2 regions of the Mesorhizobium sp. M0968 genome follow, and region 1 is predicted to be linked to the other one. Evidence: predicted binding sites of a transcription regulator. Region 1 holds the regulator's gene; the other holds the start of a gene.
The links. Region 1 encodes LexA, which represses DNA repair genes until DNA is damaged. Its sites were predicted from a motif close to TGTTCNNNNTGTGTTCNG; they were not measured.

Region 1 (8,980 bases):
ATGGCGGCCAAGAAGACGCATGAACTGATCCCGCTTTGCCATCCGCTGCTGCTGACCAGGATATCTGTCGATATCGAGGCGGACGCCGCGCTGCCCGGCCTGAAGGTGACAGCATTGACCCGCGTCACCGGTAAGACCGGCGTTGAGATGGAGGCTCTGAGTGCCGTCTCGGTCGCTTGCCTGACCATCTACGACATGGCCAAGGCGGTCGACCGCGCCATGGTCATCTCCGGCATAAGGCTGGTTGAAAAGACCGGCGGCAAATCCGGCGACTACAAGATCACCGGAGACGGGGCCACCGAGGCAGGCCGATAATGGTGCTGGTCCCAGTTGCCGAGGCGCTCGAGCGCCTGCTGGACGGCGCAGCAGCGCTGCCGGGCGAACGCGTCGCACTGCTGGATGCCGCCGACCGCGTGCTGGCGGAGCCGGTTGTGGCGCTCCGCACCCAGCCGCCGTTCAACGCCTCCGCCATGGACGGCTATGCCGTGCGGGCGGCCGATATCGCGTCCGTACCGGCAAGGCTTTCGGTGGTCGGCATGGCGCCGGCCGGACGCGGCTTTGCCGGAACGGTGCAGCAGCGGCAGGCCGTGCGCATCTTTACCGGCGCGCCGCTTCCCGAAGGCGCCGACACTATCGTCATCCAGGAGAACGTCCGCGATCTCGGTGGCGGCAGCGTCGAAGTGACGGAACGGACGGTGCAGGGGCGCAACATCCGCCGCCTCGGGCTCGATTTCGCCAAGGGCGATGTCCTGCTGCCCAAAGGCCGCCTGCTCGACCCGGCGGCCTTGTCGCTGGCGGCATCGGCCAATCACCCCGAGGTGCGCGTGGTCAAACGGCCGCTGGTGGCCATCATCGCCACCGGCGACGAATTACTGCCGCCGGGCAGCGATCTTGGCCCCGACCAGATCATCTCCTCCAACGCCTATGGTGTCGCCGCTGCCGCACAGTCGGTCGGTGCGCGCGCGCTCGACCTTGGCATCGCGCCGGACCGCAGGGAGGCGATCGCTGCGCTGGTTGAAAAGGCCGTGAAGGCTGGCGCGAACGTCATCGTCACGCTGGGCGGTGCCTCGGTCGGTGACCACGACTTCGTCCATGAGGTGCTGACCGGGCAAGGCATGACGCTCGATTTCTGGAAGATCGCCATGCGGCCGGGCAAGCCACTGATGTTCGGGCGGCTGGGAGACATTCGCTGCATCGGCCTGCCCGGCAATCCGGTGGCAAGCCTGGTCTGCACTCAGCTCTTCCTGAAGCCGCTGCTGGCGCGGCTCGGCGGCCGCGCCTTTCAGCAGGATATACGTCGGGCACGGCTCGGTGCCGCCATGCCGGCCAATGATCTCAGGCAAGATTATGTGCGGGCTGTTGTCATAGATGACGCCGGTACGCCCGTGGCGACGCCGTTCGGCATCCAGGACTCCTCGATGCTGAAAATCCTGGCCGATGCCAACGGGCTGATCGTTCGCGCGCCGTTCGCGCCTGCCGCGGCGGCGGGCTCCCCCTGCGACGTGCTGATGTTACGCTGAACCTGCCTCACTCCGAAATCAAGGTCCGGGTCAGCGGATGGTCTGGATCGGCCAAACCGTCGATGATGTTGAAATGATGCCGGTCAGGTTCGACCACCGAGCTGGTCGCGGAACCCAGGCCGATCCAGATGTTGGCCAGCAACGCGCTCTGACGCAGGAATTCGGCGCGCTCGCCGCCGCCGGCCCAGCAGGTCAGGCGGGCCTTGTCCATCGGGCGCAGCAGCACCGGACTTTCGGCCTGCGCCTCGGCCTCATCGATCGCCAGCGTCTCGTTCATGCCGGTGCGCATGATCGGGCGCAAATCGTGCACCCCCGAGATCGACACCACATGACGAACGCGCCGGACCACTTCGGTCGCCAGCGGCGTCGTCGCCGTAACCATCCGGCTAACAAGATGGCCGCCGGCCGAGTGCCCGGTCAGCATCAGCGGCCCTGCAACCATCGCCGCCGCCTTGCCGATCGCCGCGCCGACCTCCTTGACGATGCCGCCAATGCGTATCTGCGGACAGAGCGTGTAGGACGGCATCGCCACCGCATAGCCGCGATCAACAGGGCCAGCGGCAAGATGCGACCAGAAATTCTTGTCGAATTCCATCCAGTAGCCGCCATGAACGAACACCACGAGTCCCTTAGGCTTGATGGCCGGCAGGAAAAGATCGAGCCGGTTGCGTGGATTGTCGCCATAGGCCATGTCGAGCCGCGCCCTGCCCTCGGTCGAAAGCACGTCGCGGAAAACCCGCGCGGGCTCGATCCAGGCCGCCGGCCAGCGATCGCTGCCGGCTATGTTGGCGCCGTTGGCATAGGCGTTGTCCCAATCGGCAATGTGACGTTCGAACACCCTGCGCCCTCCCTGGCATATGGCCTTGCAGCGTAGCCGTAAGCATCGCGCGGCGCGTCGTCGCCAGCCTCACGATTCCAGCTCTCGCATCAATCTCAAGTGACAGCTGCTTTGATGGCGAAGCGCGCATCCTTCCACGCACCGGTGTGCAGGATGTCCTCAAGCACTTTGACGGCCTGCCAGACATCGGCGTAGCCGACATAGAGCGGGGTGAAGCCGAAGCGCATGGTCGATGGCGCGCGAAAATCGCCGATCACGCCTCGTTCGATCAGCGCGCGCATGACCTGGTAGCCATGCTCATGCATGAATGAAATCTGGCTGCCGCGTTTTTCCCCATCGCGCGTGCTTTCGAGCGTGAGCCCGTAAGTGCCGCACTTTGCCTCGACAAGCTCGATGAACAGATCCGCCAGCGCGATGCTCTTCTTGCGCACCGCCGTCATGTCGACATCGTTCCAGATGTCGAGCGCGCCCTTCAGCGTGCGCATCGACAGGACCGGCTGTGTGCCGCACAGAAACTGGCGGATGCCGGTGCCGGCCGCATAGCCTGGCTCGAAGGCGAAGGGCCGTGCATGGCCCCACCAGCCGGTGAGCGGCTGCTGGATGTCGGAAAGATGCCGCTCAGCCGCATAGATGAAGGCAGGCGCGCCCGGGCCGCCATTCAGATATTTGTAGGTGCAGCCAACGGCAAAATCGGCGTTTGCCTTGTCGAGTTCGACTGGCATCGCGCCGGCGGTGTGGCAGAGATCCCAGACGATCATCGCCCCGGCTTCCTGAGCCCTGCGCGTCAGCGCCGGCATGTCGCGCAGTTCGCCCGACTTATAGTTGACGTGGTTGACCAGCACCACAGCGGTGCGTTCGTCGATCAGCTCTTCGATGGTCGGCGCGTCGACTCCCGAGAGGCGCAGCAGCGTATCTTTTCGCGTCGAAACCACACCCTCGGCCATGTAGAGGTCCGTCGGAAAACTATCGCCCTCGGCGACGATGACCTGCCGCTCCGGTCGCATGGCCATGGCGGCGTGCAGCAGCTTGTAGATATTGACCGATGTCGTGTCGCAGACCACTGTCTGGCCGGCCGCGGCCCCGATCAGGCGCCCGAGCTGGTCGCCAAGTTCAAGCGGCATGTTGAACCAGCCGGCCGTGTTCCATGCGCGGATGAGATCATGCGACCATTCTTCGGTCGCGGCCTTGTGCAGTTCATCGAAAGCGGCACGTGAAGCAGCTCCTAGCGAATTGCCGTCGAGATAGATCACTCCTTGCGGCAACACAAAGCGGTCGCGCATCGCGCGCAGCGGATCCGCGGCATCCATCGCCTTTATGGCCACGAGATCGGGAATTCCTGTCATGATTTGTCTGCTCCCCCAAGATCCAACGCAACGCCGGACACGCATCGACTGTTCTTCCATTACTTGGTTGCGCGCAGCAAGGCTCCACCGGCGAGAAGCAGCCTGACCAGGCGGTGGAAACCGGGACTTAACCCGAGGTTGGCGTTTTGAGTTCGTTTCGTTCACGGTGCATTGACCAAACCGCACAGTCGATACGGGTTCAATTCCGTGCCTTTTGCCGACCGACGGCCGATGCCAGTGCCGCCTTCTAGGAGGCCAGAAGGGCGCAAACGAAAGCAGAATCAAGGCGATGAGGCTCGCGGCGGTGAAAATGCGTTACGCCGGTAGGGGACGTCGTTTGTTTCCCGAGCCTTAACGCATTCATTAAACTTTAAACAGTTGCGGAACACAACTGGAACAGATAGTGTTTGTTCTGGGTTTGTTTTTCTGATTCTGTTGGGGGTCGCTATGCTGACACGCAAACAACACGAACTGCTTATGTTCATCCACGAAAGGTTGAAGGAAAGCGGTATCCCGCCTTCATTCGACGAGATGAAGGAAGCGCTCGACCTGGCTTCCAAATCCGGAATCCACCGGCTGATTACGGCGCTGGAGGAGCGCGGCTTCATTCGCCGTTTGCCCAACCGGGCCCGTGCGCTGGAGGTGCTACGCCTGCCTGACTCGATCGCCCCCGGCCTCAATGCGGCACGCAAGTTCTCGCCGAGTGTCATCCAGGGCAGCCTTGGGCAAGGCGCCCCTCGGCAGGGCAAGCCGACATCGTCGCGCGTGCCCGCAGCCGGAAATGACGACGATGTCGTCGCCGCCGTTTCGATCCCGGTAATGGGCCGCATCGCTGCCGGTGTGCCGATCGACGCCATCCAGCACCAGACGCATTCGATTTCGGTGCCGCCGGATATGATCATGGGCGGCGAGCATTATGCGCTCGAGGTCAAAGGCGATTCGATGATCGAGGCCGGCATTTTCGACGGCGACACGGTGATCATCCGCAATGCCGATACGGCGAGCCCCGGTGAGATCGTGGTGGCACTGGTCGACGAGGAGGAAGCGACGCTGAAGCGGTTCCGCCGCAAGGGCGCCTCGATCGCCCTGGAAGCCGCCAATCCGGCCTACGAGACGCGCATCTTCGGACCAGACAGGGTCAAGGTGCAGGGCAAGCTCGTCGGACTGATCCGCCGCTACTGAGTTCCGCCCTTGGCGCCGGCTTTGGGATTGTCGGCCCTGCGGTATGGCGGCAGGCCCCGTGCCGCGCGTGAAAATTTCCGTTGCACGTGCCAGGGCCGGTATGATTTTTCGACGGCGAAGCGGATCTCGGCGCGTGTTGCCGCTTGTGGATCGAAATAGACGGCGGCACTTCCCGCGCGCGCCAGTTGCCGTTTGGTGACGACGAGGACCAGCCGGTCGTAGTAGCAGGGGTTATGGGCGGTGGCGTCGTCGATGACGATCAAGCTGGCAAAGGCGCAGGCTGGCCGCGCAGTATCGCGGTCCGTGGCTTGCGCGATGATCGCGCCGGATGGATGCCTGGCAAGGCAGAGGCCGTCCGTGCAAATGAACGGCATGCCCGGCGGCAGGTCGGCCGGATCGGCAATGTCGAATTGCGGGTCGTTCTTTCCAGGGGTTTCCGGCGCGACGATGGCCTCCGATGTGAGCGCGCGTTTCCAGTTGTCGATGGTGAACTCATTCGGGCGTGCCCGGTTGACCGCGAGTTCACCGCTGCCGATCGACAGCGCGACCAGCCGTGCGTCCTCCGAGACCAATACGTCGGGAATGCGTGTCTGCGTTGTCGTCAGCAAGCCGGCGAGCGCAAAAGGAAGTGCCGCCAGCCGCAACCACGTCGTCGCCATGCTGGCAATGACGAGGGCGATCGTCACCAGAAGGACGGATCTCAGCGAAATCAGCCCGACCGCATCGATCGGCGAGCGCTCCGAGATCCACCCGGACAGGGCGATCATCGCCGTCAGCCCCTTGCCCATGACATAGAGGAAAGGGCCATCCGCACCGAACGGCATCGCCAGCGCGCTGAGAACGGCGAAGGGCATGACGACCAGTGAGACGATGGGCATGATGGCCAGATTGGCGAACAGGCTGAGCGGCGCCACGCGCTGGAAATGCCATATGGCGAAAAGCGCCGTGGCGCTCCCTGCAATGATCGAGGTCATCGCCAGACCGCACATGCCCAGCAGGACCTTTCGAGTGGCAAGGCGTAGCGGCGACTGCCGCGGCGGCGGCGTGGTGGCCCTCCCGGCGCGGTAATCGGACCAGCCTGCATAGGCGCCGACAAGGGCCGCCGTCGCGGCGAAGGACATCTGGAAACTCGGACCGACCACCTCGTGCGGCGACACCAGGATGACCGCGATGGCCGAGATCGCCAGGTTGCGCATGGTGAGCGCGGCCCGGTCGACCAGCACGGCGATAAGCATCACCGCCAGCATGATGAAGCTGCGTTCGGCCGCCACGACAATGCCGGAAAAGACGAGGTAGGCCGCAATCGAAAAAAGCGCGGCGGCCGCGGCATACTTCTTGACCGGCCGTCGCGATGAGAAATCGGGAAACAGCGCAAAGGCACCCCGCAGCAGCGCCATGATGGTGCCGGCGACCAACGCCATATGCAGCCCCGAGATAGAGATGATGTGGTAGATGCCGGTGCGCCGCATCGCTTCGTTGATCTCCTCGGGAATGCCGGCGCGCACGCCGACGATCAGCGCAGCAGCAATCTCGCCCTCGGCACCGCCGATGCGGCTGCGGATATGGTCGGCGATGGATTCGCGCGCGTCTTCGATCGCGGAAGAAAGCTGCGCGGCAAGCGGCATGCTGCCCGACGACACGACTTTCGGATTGCCGAGAAAAAAGCCGCTGCCGCCGATACCGGCGAAATAGCTGTCGAACGAGAAATCATAGCTGTCGGGCCGCACCGGGCCGGTCGGCGGCAGCAGCAGCACATAGCCGGTGATCTCGGAACCGGCGGTCAGCTCAGCCGGTATCTTCATCGCCGAAACGCGGACCCGTTCCGGCATGTAGCGCAGTGTCGGCCTGGCCGTTGAGATCACATCGATTGTCAGCCTGATGCGGCCGCTCGCCATGGGCTCGTACGATACAACGCGACCCGTCAGCCGCGTCGAGATTTCGGAGCCGAGCATATGCGTTCCGACACGCCATGTCTCGAACTTGGCGGCAAGTACGCCAAGCGCGCAGAGCAGCGCCACCATGAAGCACAGGCGCGTCCTGGGCCATGACCGCGAGACGACGGCACAAAGGGTCGCGAGGAGCGCGATTGCGATCGGCTGTGGAAAGGCCGGCTCCACCGACAGCCCGAAATAAACGACCACCCCGCATGCGAGGAACACCGGCACCAGCAGGAAGGCGATGCCGCGGTCGAGTTCCAGACCGGCCGCCGTGGTTACGCTGTTGCGGATACGGGACGGTGACGGGAGGCGGAAACGCCTGGGCAGGCGTACGATGGGCTCGCCCGCGGGCACGAGAACCGTTGCTGGGTCGCTGGCCGGCAGCGACGGAGCATCGAAGCGCGGAGCAGGTAGCAATGCCGGTGCCGGCAGGACAGGCGGGGGAGCGGCAAACAGCAAGCGTTCGCTGACGTCGCTGCCAACGTCCTCGCCCTCGCCCGCACCACGGCCTCGCACAGCCATCGGGTCTGCCCCTTGCGCCCTCGACCTCCTATGCTACATGAACGCGCAACGCGCGAAAGTCCGCAAACCCACTTCCTTCGCCCGCCTGAGAGTTCCATGCCCGATAAGGTCGTCACCCGTTTTGCCCCCTCGCCCACCGGCTATCTGCACATTGGCGGCGCGCGCACGGCGCTGTTCAACTGGCTGTACGCCAAGCACACGGGCGGCACGATGCTGCTGCGCATCGAGGATACCGACCGTGAGCGGTCGACGGATGCGGCGACGGCAGCCATTCTCGACGGACTTTCCTGGCTCGGACTCACCTGGGACGGCGCGCCTGTCTCGCAGTTCGAGCGCGCGCCGCGCCATCGCGAGGTGGCCGAGGAGCTGGTGCGCGTGGGCAAGGCCTATTACTGCTACGCGACGCCGGCGGAGCTGGAGGCGATGCGCGAGGCAGCGCGAGCCAAGGGGCTTCCGCCCCGCTATGATGGGCGCTGGCGCGACCGCGACCCGTCGGAGGCGCCGCCCGGCGCCAAGGGGGCGATCCGCATCAAGGCGCCGACAGACGGCGAGACGGTGGTGCATGACCGCGTCCAGGGCGACGTGCGCTTTCCCAACAAGGATCTCGACGATTTCATTATTCTGCGCTCGGACGGCAATCCCACCTACATGCATGCCGTCGTCGTCGACGATCACGACATGGGCATCACCCACATCATCCGCGGCGACGATCATTTGACCAACGCCGCACGCCAGACCGTAATCTATCAGGCCATGGGCTGGGAGGTGCCGTCGATGTCGCATATCCCGCTGATCCACGGTGCCGACGGCGCCAAGCTGTCGAAGCGGCACGGTGCGCTTGGCGTCGAAGCCTATCGCGCCATGGGCTACCTGCCGGAGGCGCTGCTCAACTATCTGGCGAGGCTTGGCTGGAGCCACGGCGACGATGAGATCATGTCGATCGCCGACATGATTACATGGTTCGACATTGGCGACGTCAACAAGGGCGCCGCCCGTTTCGACTTCGCCAAGCTCGAGGCGCTTAACGGCGTGCATATGCGCCGGATGAACGACGCGGCGCTGCTCGACATCTTCATCGCCACTCTGCCCTATCTAGAAGGCGGCCCGGCAATCGCCGCTCGCCTCGACGACAGACGCAGGGCGCAACTGCTTGCCGCGTTGCCGGGCCTGAAGGAGCGCGCCAAAACGCTGGTCGAACTTGTTGAAGGGGCTGCATTCCTTTTCGTCGAACGGCCGCTGCCGGTCGACGAGAAGGCGGCGGCGCTGCTCAGCGGTGAGGCGCGCGCGATCCTGCGGGGCGCTCATGCGGCACTAGCCACGGTTTCGGGGTGGTCTGCCGCCTCAGCCGAAGCCGCGATCCGCGACTATGCGCAGGCCGCCGGCCATAAACTCGGCGCCGTGGCCCAACCTTTGCGCGCCGCGCTCACCGGCAAAAGTACCTCGCCAGGTGTGTTTGATGTGCTTGCCGTGCTTGGCCGCGAGGAAAGCCTGGCGCGGATCGCTGATCAAATCGATTAGCAAACTGGCCCAAGAAGATTGGCATTGAAAGGTGTGTTTCGCAGTGCAACATTGGGTCTTGGCCTAATCTGCCGCGCAGATTCAATTGCGGGCGCAAATGTGCGTATTCCGATGCTTTTG
Region 2 (8,980 bases), on a different contig from region 1:
GCGCGAACGGGCAAGCGGAAAGAACAAAGGCCGAACGCGCTCCTGACAAAAGCTGCCCGCGCAGCCGGCTTCACAAAGCGTCTCGCGATCACATTTTTCGGCAACCCGGCTATTCAAGGTTGACGTCCCCGCGTCATGGGGGCAGAATCCACACGTCAACGAAGCCGGCCGTCTTTCGATGGCCTCGCGGCCTGGGGCTAGCCTGCGAGACGCCGCGGGTTATGCGATGAGCGCTTCGACGACAGTCGCAACGAACAGAAGGAGAGCAGAGGCATGACTCCACCGGATTGTTCCTTGAGGCTCCACGTGTCGCTGGAGCCGCGGCAGGTATAAGTAGCCAGGTCAGACGTTTAGCGCCACCTGCCCACGTTGACCTGCCGATCCCACAACAATCAGAGACTGCTAGTCGGATCGTCGGCTGAACGCCGCGAAGCATCCGAAGTAAAAAGCCGGCAGTATACTCCCGGCAATTTGGATTTCAGATCCAAGAAGCCCCGTCAGTTGCAAAAGCAATGGCGGGGCTGTTCGTTTGAAGCGCAATATTTGTGGTTCACATCAGGCGAACTTAGCGGCTGGAGGGCCTGATCCCGCCGGCAGCGACATCGATGGTGATGCTACCGGAAATCCGAACGTCGGTATCGCCAATCTTGAAGGTGCCGTTGCCGCTGCCTAGAGCCATATCGTCAGGCTCAGGCCGCGGCGCTGGCTCGGCGATGCGATAATCGCTGGTCACACCGGGCAGAGCGCCCTTTTGCGAAGACGTCGAATTATCTTGGGCAAGTGCCATACCCACCAGCATGTTCGTGCCGGCAACGGTAGCGATGGCAAGGCATAAAAGGCTGGATGAGCTGCTGGCGGTCATCGCCGGACTATAGTGCCGCGATAGCGGCAAGACCAGACCGATGGCGCTGAAATTGCGGGCGCTCAATCTCCTCAGTTCCGTCCGCCGGCCCGGCTCGTTCATGCGGCCTGCTTGCGAGTGTCGAAAACATGGTCGACGAGGCCCCAATCCTTGGCCTCCTGCGCGGTCATGAAAAAGTCGCGGTCGAGCGTGCGTTCCACTTCTTCGTAGGTGCGGCCGCAATGGCGGGCGTAAAGATCGGTCATGCGACGCTTGGTGCGAAGGATGCCCTCGGCATGGCGCTGGATATCGGAGGCTTGGCCCTGGAAACCGCCGAGAGGCTGATGCAGCACGATGCTGGTGTTGGGTAGCGCGATGCGCCGCCCCGGTGTGCCGGCCATCAAAAGGAACGAGGCCATCGAGGCGGCGAAGCCCATACAAACCGTGGAGACCGGGCAGCTGATATACTGCATCGTATCGTAGATGGCGAAACCGCTGGTCACCACGCCGCCCGGCGAGTTGATGTAGAGCGAGACCTCCTTGTCGGGATTGTCGGATTCCAACGACAGAAGCTGGGCGCAGACCAGCGCCGACGTGCCGTCGTCGATCGCCCCGTTGATGAAGACGATGCGCTCGCGCAGCAGCCGCGAAAATATGTCGAAGGCACGTTCGCCGCGGCTCGACTGCTCGATCACCATCGGCACCAGATTGGCAAGGCCGCTCATCGGTTGTCTCCGTTGACTGTTGTCGTTCAGGCCGCGCGCAGGAAGAGGCGCGGGGTGTTTGCGGCGATCTGCTTGTGCCTGGGAGTGCGCGCTTCAAAGGAAAGCCGGCAACCGGCGCCTGCCATCGCGATCTCCGGCACTGCTGCCCGAGCAAAACCGTCATGGACGATGCGTAGATGCGTGCCGCCGGAAACGGTGCGGTCGAGCGTAAAGGTGACGATGCTGTCCACTGGGCTGTCGTTCATTGCGCTGTCCAGGGGGCTGCCGGGCGGCACCTGCGTATCGCCGGGCGCCGGGCGCTCCCGCCAGGAATAGCGCAGCAGCCGTCCGGGATCCGCGTCGAGGATTTCGCACTCGATCGGCGCATTCGGCGCTTTAAAGGCAAAGCGGTTGCCGATTTCGGGCTTGATGTCGTTCGGCATCATCCAGGCCGCGAGCAGGTCCGGCACCGTCAGCGCCCGCCACACCTTTTCCGGCGGTTCGGGCAGCTCGCACTCGAACTCGATCTTGTCTGCGGCCATTTCGGCGCGTTCTTTGCCTCGGCTGGTCATTGGTCCATGTCCTTCAAAACCGTCTTGAGCCTTTCGATGCGCTCTGGCCAGAACGCACGGTAGCGTTCGATCCAGCCGAGCAGTGGCGCAAGCCCCTTCGGATCGACGCGGTAATAGGCGTTGCGACCGGCCCGGCGCTCCACCACGAGGCCGGCGCCGCGCAGCACTGCGAGATGTTGCGATACCGCCGGCTGCGATACCGGTATGCCAGTGCGCAGTTCCGACACCGTCATCTCGCCGTCGGCGAGCCGCTCATAGACGGCGCGACGCGTTGGATCCGCCAGTGCCCGAAAAATGTCTGCTTCGATCATGCCGAAAGCATAAGTCAATACTTATCGGTTTGGCAAGCCGTGTTTTTTAAGACAAGCGGTGTTTTTTAAGACAGGCGAGGTTTTACAAACTCGCTGGAAGCCAGCGTCTCACCATGTCGGGGGATCCGTTGAACGTCGCCTCGAAAACTGGTGACGCGAGCACAGCATGAATATGAAGCAATTCGGAGCCGACGTTTCGGAAGCCATGTTGCCTGTGCGCGGCGACAACAAGCGACTGTCCGGCAGTCAAGACGAGATGCTCTTCGTCGATCCACATCTCGGCCCTGCCAGCGATGACGGTAAGCACTTCCTCGACCGGGTGCCAATGTGTCGGGGCGCCAACCGCGGGTTCGACCCATTGTTCGAATATGCAAAGTTGAGTTGCGCCGTTGCAGGCCGAGACATGCATGCGGGTCTTTACTCCCGTCCGCCACTCTTCTTGCGGCTGATCGTCATGCGCAACCATCTTCATGCGTTCGCCTCGATCCCATGGTCTGTGGAAATTCGACGCCAAGACACTACTTCTTACTGACAACTATTGACAGTGCAGGGCCTCTCCTGTAGAACGAAAAGAGAACAAAAACCTTGTGGGAAAAGGCAGCGACGGCAGGCAGGGATTGTCCATAGCCTGTAAGGTGCGGCGACAAAAATTCGGTTTCGGATGAGCGCGGAGAAGTATCATGGCGGGTAGCGTCAACAAGGTCATTCTGGTGGGCAACCTCGGGGCGGACCCTGAAATCCGCCGCCTGAATTCGGGTGACCCGGTCGTCAACATCCGCATCGCGACGTCGGAAAGCTGGCGCGACAAGACGTCCGGAGAGCGCAAGGAAAAGACCGAGTGGCACAATGTCGTGATCTTCAACGACCAGATCGCCAAGGTGGCCGAGCAGTATCTGAAGAAGGGCATGAAGGTCTATGTCGAGGGCCAGCTGCAGACGCGCAAATGGCAGGACCAGACCGGCAATGACCGCTATACGACCGAAATCGTGTTGCAGAAATTCCGCGGCGAGCTGCAGATGCTCGATGCGCGGGGCGAGGGCGGCGGCCAAGTCGGCAACTATGCCGGTGGTGGTGCGAGCCGCGGTTCCGATTTCGGCCAGTCCGGCCCGGGCGAAAGTTTCAATCGCGGTGGCGCCAACAAGGGCGGCGGCGGTGGTTCGTCGCGCGAGCTGGACGACGAAATCCCGTTCTGATTTCTCGGGGCGGACTGCCCTTGCGGCGAAAAGCGCCGGCACCTTGGTCACGAAATGGCGTCCCGAAAATCTGTCTTGGATTTTCGGGACGTTGTGCGTTTGAGCGGTGAAAGGACGTATCAGGTGAAGGCAAGGGTCAAATGGGTCGAGGAGCGCACTTTCGTTGGCGAGTCCGCCAATGGGCACAAGCTGGTGCTAGGCACTGCGTTCGGGCCGGAGGGCAAGACGCCGGGGCCGAGCCCAATGGAACTGGTGCTGATCGGCACTGGCGGCTGCTCCGCCTATGACGTGGTCCATATCCTCGAAAAGGGGCGCGAGGCGGTCGAAGATTGCGTGGTCGAACTCGATGCCGACCGTGCAGAAGCCGATCCCAGGGTGTTCACCCGCATTCACATGCATTTTGTCGTCAAGGGCCGGGCGCTATCACACGACAAGGTGAAGCGGGCGATCGGGCTTTCGATCGAGAAATACTGCTCGGCCTCGGCAATGATGGCCAAGACTGCCGAGATTACCCACGACTTCGAAGTCATTGAAACGACAGCGAAGTAGGGCTGTTCCTACGTCGCCATCAGCGCCTTGATGCCGTCGGCGACGAACTGTACGGCGAGCGCCGCCAGGATGACGCCGAGCAGCCTTGTCAGGATCGAACGGCCGGTTTGGCCGAGGATACGGTCAATGCGCTCTGACAGCACGAACACCAGGTAGGTGATGACGAGGCAGATGGCGATGATGCCGACAAGCGCTGTCTGCGCGCCTAAACCCTGAAACGAGCTTGAGAGCAGGACGGTCGCCGAAATCGCGCCGGGACCGGCAATAAGCGGGATCGCCAGCGGAAAGGCGGCGATGTTGTGGATCATGTCCCTGGTGATGGCGACGTCGCCGATCTTCTCCTTGCGGTCCTGCCGGCGCTCGAACACCATTTCGAAGGCGATGAAAAACAGCAGAAAGCCGCCGGCGACGCGGAAGGCCGGCAGAGTGATGCCGAAGACTGACAGGATCGACGCGCCGGCGATTGCGAACAACGCCATTACCAGGAAGGCGATGACCGAGGCGCGCACGGAGACCTGGTTGCGCTCCTCGCGGTTCATGCCGCGGGTAACGGCGAGGAAGAGCGGCGCCAGGCCGGGCGGATCGATCGTCACCAGTATGGTGACGAAGGCGTTGAACAGGCTGTCGAAGCTCGGCATGCTGACCCTCCCCGCCGGCAAAGCCGGATAACGGGATTGGTAGAGCAAAGCGGAGCCAGTGGAAACCGTGCGGATCAGGGGCTGGCGGTGCGGCGCGCCAGAAACTCGACTTCGAGACGCCAGGTGGCGCCGTCGTCCTGTGAGCGTTCGCCCAGCCAGCGGAACGAATTTTCGGTGATGCGCGAAAAGCTCCAGCGCACAGCAGATCCGGTGCCGTCTGCGCCTTGCTGGATGATGGTATCGCCCTCGGCACGGCCGAGCTGGCGGCTGTAGTACTGATTGCGCGGATCGCTCCAGAAGATGTGCCAGGCGTCAACGCCGGGATCGTAGACGCGCAACGTCGTGCCATAGAAGGTCCATTTGCCGAGCGAGGGCGAGGGGCCGGCGTCACGGGCAGGCAGGATCCATACGTCCTGGATCGCGCGGCCTTCGAGCACCCAGCCGAAATGCACTTCGCCGCGCCCGGTCAGCACCTGACCGTCCTCGAGATGGCGCGTGGCGTCGAACGTCCAGGCGCCGACGAAGCGGCCATAAAGATTCAGTTTCTCGGCAAGGGCCGGTACGGGCCCATCGCTGTGCAGGACCTTGGCAAAGGAATTGGACATGGCTTCGCTCTCATCTTGTCAGGAGACCGGCAAGCATAGAGGCCGACAGGGGTTCTGCGCTTGGGAAAAGTTGCTATGTTTCGGCGATGACGACGAGCGCGCACAGGCTGGCGTCGGGCCGAGGCTGGCAGGTGTCGGATGTCATCTGCACCGCCAGCGCCGCCGACAGGCCATTCGAGGAGGAGCATCGGGATTTCTGCGTTGCCGCCGTAACCAACGGCACCTTCCGCTATCGTGCGCGCGAGGGCACGGCGATGCTGGCGCCAGGCGCGCTCCTGCTCGGCAATCCCGGCACATGCTACGAATGCGGGCACGAGCATGGCGCCGGCGACCGTTGCCTCTCCTTCCATTTCGGACCGGCCTACATGGAGCGGATCGTCGCCGACGTGCCGGGCGCCAAGACGCTCGATTTCGGCACGCCGCGCCTGCCGCCCTTGCCGGCGCTGGTGCCGCTGCTTGCCGAAGCGGAGGCGGCGCGCGAGATGGCCGACACCGGCGCGTTCGAGGAACTCGCCCTGCGCATTGCCGGTGCCGCGGCAACAGCGGCTTGCAGCGCTACGGATCGGGGACGGACGCCGAGCCGCCGAGACCAGAAGCGTGTCGCCGAAGCGGTGCGGCGCATCGAAGTCGATGCCGACCGGCCGATCTCGCTTGCCGAACTCGCCGACGAGACCGCCACCAGCCCTTACCATTTCCTGCGCACCTTCCGGCACGTTGCCGGTATGACGCCCTACCAATTCCTGCTGAGAGCGCGGCTGCACAGGGCAGCCGTGCGGCTGCGGACGTCGGATCAGACGATTTCGGCGATTGCCTTTTCGGCGGGATTCAACGATCTATCAACCTTCAATCGCCGTTTCCGGCGGCTGATGGGCGAGGCGCCGGGTACTTATCGCGCCCGCCGGCGACGCCCGTGAAAGGGTGCACGGCCATATCGTCGCAATTGGTTTATCCTTTTGAATTTGCCGCTAAAAACCACACTGGAAAACTGCCGCGATTGTTGGAGTTTCAGGCTGGCTTCCTATATAAGCACCAAGTGATTCCTGATTAGATTGTGATCCGATTTGACCGACCAAAAGACACCGCGCGGCGCCGACGGCGGCCCCACCGGCATCGAGCCGATATCCATCATCGAGGAGATGCAGCGCTCCTATCTCGATTACGCCATGAGCGTGATCGTCAGCCGCGCGCTGCCGGACGTGCGCGATGGCCTCAAGCCGGTGCATCGCCGCATCCTCTACGCCGCCTATGAGAGCGGCTATCACTGGAACCGCAAATATGTGAAATCGGCACGCCCGGTCGCCGACGTGATGGGCAAATACCATCCGCATGGCGACGCCTCGATCTACGACGCTTTGGTGCGCATGGCGCAGGATTGGTCGCTGCGCGTGCCGCTGATCGACGGGCAGGGCAATTTCGGCTCGATCGACGGCGATCCGCCGGCGGCGATGCGCTACACGGAATCGCGGCTGACCAAGGTCGCGCATGAGTTGCTGGAAGACATCGACAAGGACACCGTCGATTTCCAGGACACTTACGATGCGTCGGGCAGCGAACCGAAAGTCCTGCCGGCGCGCTTTCCGAACCTGTTGGTCAACGGCTCCGGCGGTATCGCCGTCGGCATGGCCACCAACATCCCGCCGCACAATCTGGGCGAGGTCTGCAACGGCGCCATTGCCCTCATCGATAATCCGGCGATCGACCTTCCGGCGCTGATGGAGATCATTCCGGGACCGGATTTCCCGACCGGCGGCATCGTGCTTGGCCGTTCCGGCATCTACAGCGCCTATTCGACCGGCCGCGGCTCCATCGTCATGCGCGGCCGCGTCAACGTCGAGGCGCGCGGCAACGATCGTGAATCGATCGTCATCACCGAGGTTCCCTATCAGGTGAACAAGGCGTCGATGATCGAGAAGATGGCCGAGTTGGTGCGCGACAAGCGCATCGAAGGCATTTCCGACATTCGCGACGAGAGCGACCGCCAGGGCTACCGCGTCGTCATCGAACTGAAGCGCGACGCGGTCGCCGATGTCATCCTCAACCAGCTTTACCGCTTCACCCCGCTGCAGACGTCCTTCGGCGCCAACATGGTGGCACTGAACGGCGGCAAGCCGGAATTGCTGACTCTGACCGACATGCTGAAGGCATTCGTCGCCTTCCGTGAGGAGGTGATCAGCCGGCGCACGAAGTTCCTGCTGCGCAAGGCGCGCGACCGCGCCCATGTGCTGGTCGGCCTTGCCATCGCTGTTGCCAACATCGATGAAGTCATCAAGCTGATTCGCAGCGCTCCGGACCCGCAGACGGCGCGCGAGCAGTTGATGGAGCGGCGCTGGCCTTCGGGCGACGTGGAATCGCTGATTCTTCTGATCGACGACCCGCGCCATCGCATCAACGAGGACGGTACCTACAATCTCTCCGAGGAGCAGGCGCGCGCCATCCTCGAACTGCGCCTGCAGCGCCTGACCGCGCTCGGCCGCGACGAGATCGCCGACGAGCTGAACACGATCGGCGACGAGATCAAGGACTACCTGGACATCCTCTCGTCGCGCGCCCGCGTCCAGCAGATCGTCAAGGACGAGCTCATCGCCGTGCGCGACGAGTTCGGCACGCCGCGCCGTACCGAGCTCGCCGAGGGCGGGGCGGACATGGAAGACGAGGACCTGATCCAGCGCGAGGACATGGTCGTCACGGTCAGCCATTCCGGCTACATCAAGCGCGTGCCGCTGTCGCTCTACCGGGCGCAGCGCCGCGGCGGCAAGGGCCGCTCCGGCATGTCGACCAAGGAAGAGGATTTCGTCACCCGGCTGTTCGTGGCCAACACGCACACGCCGGTGCTGTTCTTCTCCTCGCGCGGCATCGTCTACAAGGAAAAGGTCTGGCGCCTGCCGATCGGCAACCCGCAATCGCGCGGCAAAGCGCTGATCAATATGCTGCCGCTCGAACAGGGCGAGCGCATCACCACGATCATGCCGCTGCCGGAGGATGAGACGAGTTGGGGCGAGCTCGACGTCATGTTTGCCACCACGCGCGGTACCGTGCGCCGCAACAAGTTGTCGGACTTCGTCCAGGTCAACCGCAACGGCAAGATCGCCATGAAGCTGGACGAGGAAGGCGACGAGATCCTCGGCGTCGAGACCTGCACCGACAATGACGACGTGCTTTTGACGGCAAGTTCCGGCCAGTGCATCCGCTTTCCGGTTAGCGACGTACGCGTCTTCCAGAGCCGCAATTCGGTCGGCGTGCGCGGCATTGCGATGGCCGATGGCGACCGGGTGATCTCGATGGCGGTGATCGAGCATGTCGATGCGCCGCCGGCGGAGCGTGCCGCCTACCTCAAGCGGGTGGTGGCCGAACGCCGGCTCGCTGCTGACATCGCGGCCGGCGAGGAGGAAGAAATCCAGCTCACCAATGAAGAGGTCGGCGAAGAGGCAGAGCTTTCCGACGACCGCTATGAATTCCTCAAGGCGCACGAGCAGTTCGTGTTGACGGTGACGGAATATGGCTACGGCAAGCGTTCATCGTCCTACGATTTCCGCCTGACTGGCCGTGGCGGCAAGGGTATTCGCGCCA

Region 2: the regulator LexA is predicted to act here: its motif matches at 2,990-3,007, upstream of NKH67_RS23080 (single-stranded DNA-binding protein).

Annotation. Positions count from the first base shown of each region.
Region 1 covers NZ_JAMYNL010000014.1:48,178-57,157, reverse strand. The annotation lists gene moaC (cyclic pyranopterin monophosphate synthase MoaC) at 1-315, shown strand, start outside; gene NKH67_RS22105 (molybdopterin molybdotransferase MoeA) at 315-1,520, shown strand; gene NKH67_RS22100 (hormone-sensitive lipase) at 1,528-2,358, opposite strand; gene kynU (kynureninase) at 2,454-3,701, opposite strand; gene lexA (transcriptional repressor LexA) at 4,149-4,883, shown strand; gene NKH67_RS22085 (ComEC/Rec2 family competence protein) at 4,877-7,342, opposite strand; gene gltX (glutamate--tRNA ligase) at 7,439-8,860, shown strand.
Region 2 covers NZ_JAMYNL010000015.1:98,792-107,771, forward strand. The annotation lists gene NKH67_RS23055 (hypothetical protein) at 566-964, opposite strand; gene NKH67_RS23060 (ATP-dependent Clp protease proteolytic subunit) at 961-1,566, opposite strand; gene NKH67_RS23065 (SRPBCC family protein) at 1,593-2,117, opposite strand; gene NKH67_RS23070 (ArsR/SmtB family transcription factor) at 2,114-2,428, opposite strand; gene NKH67_RS23075 (cupin domain-containing protein) at 2,511-2,900, opposite strand; gene NKH67_RS23080 (single-stranded DNA-binding protein) at 3,109-3,621, shown strand; gene NKH67_RS23085 (OsmC family protein) at 3,745-4,170, shown strand; gene NKH67_RS23090 (MarC family protein) at 4,179-4,808, opposite strand; gene NKH67_RS23095 (hypothetical protein) at 4,883-5,413, opposite strand; gene NKH67_RS23100 (helix-turn-helix transcriptional regulator) at 5,500-6,327, shown strand; gene gyrA (DNA gyrase subunit A) at 6,475-8,980, shown strand, end outside.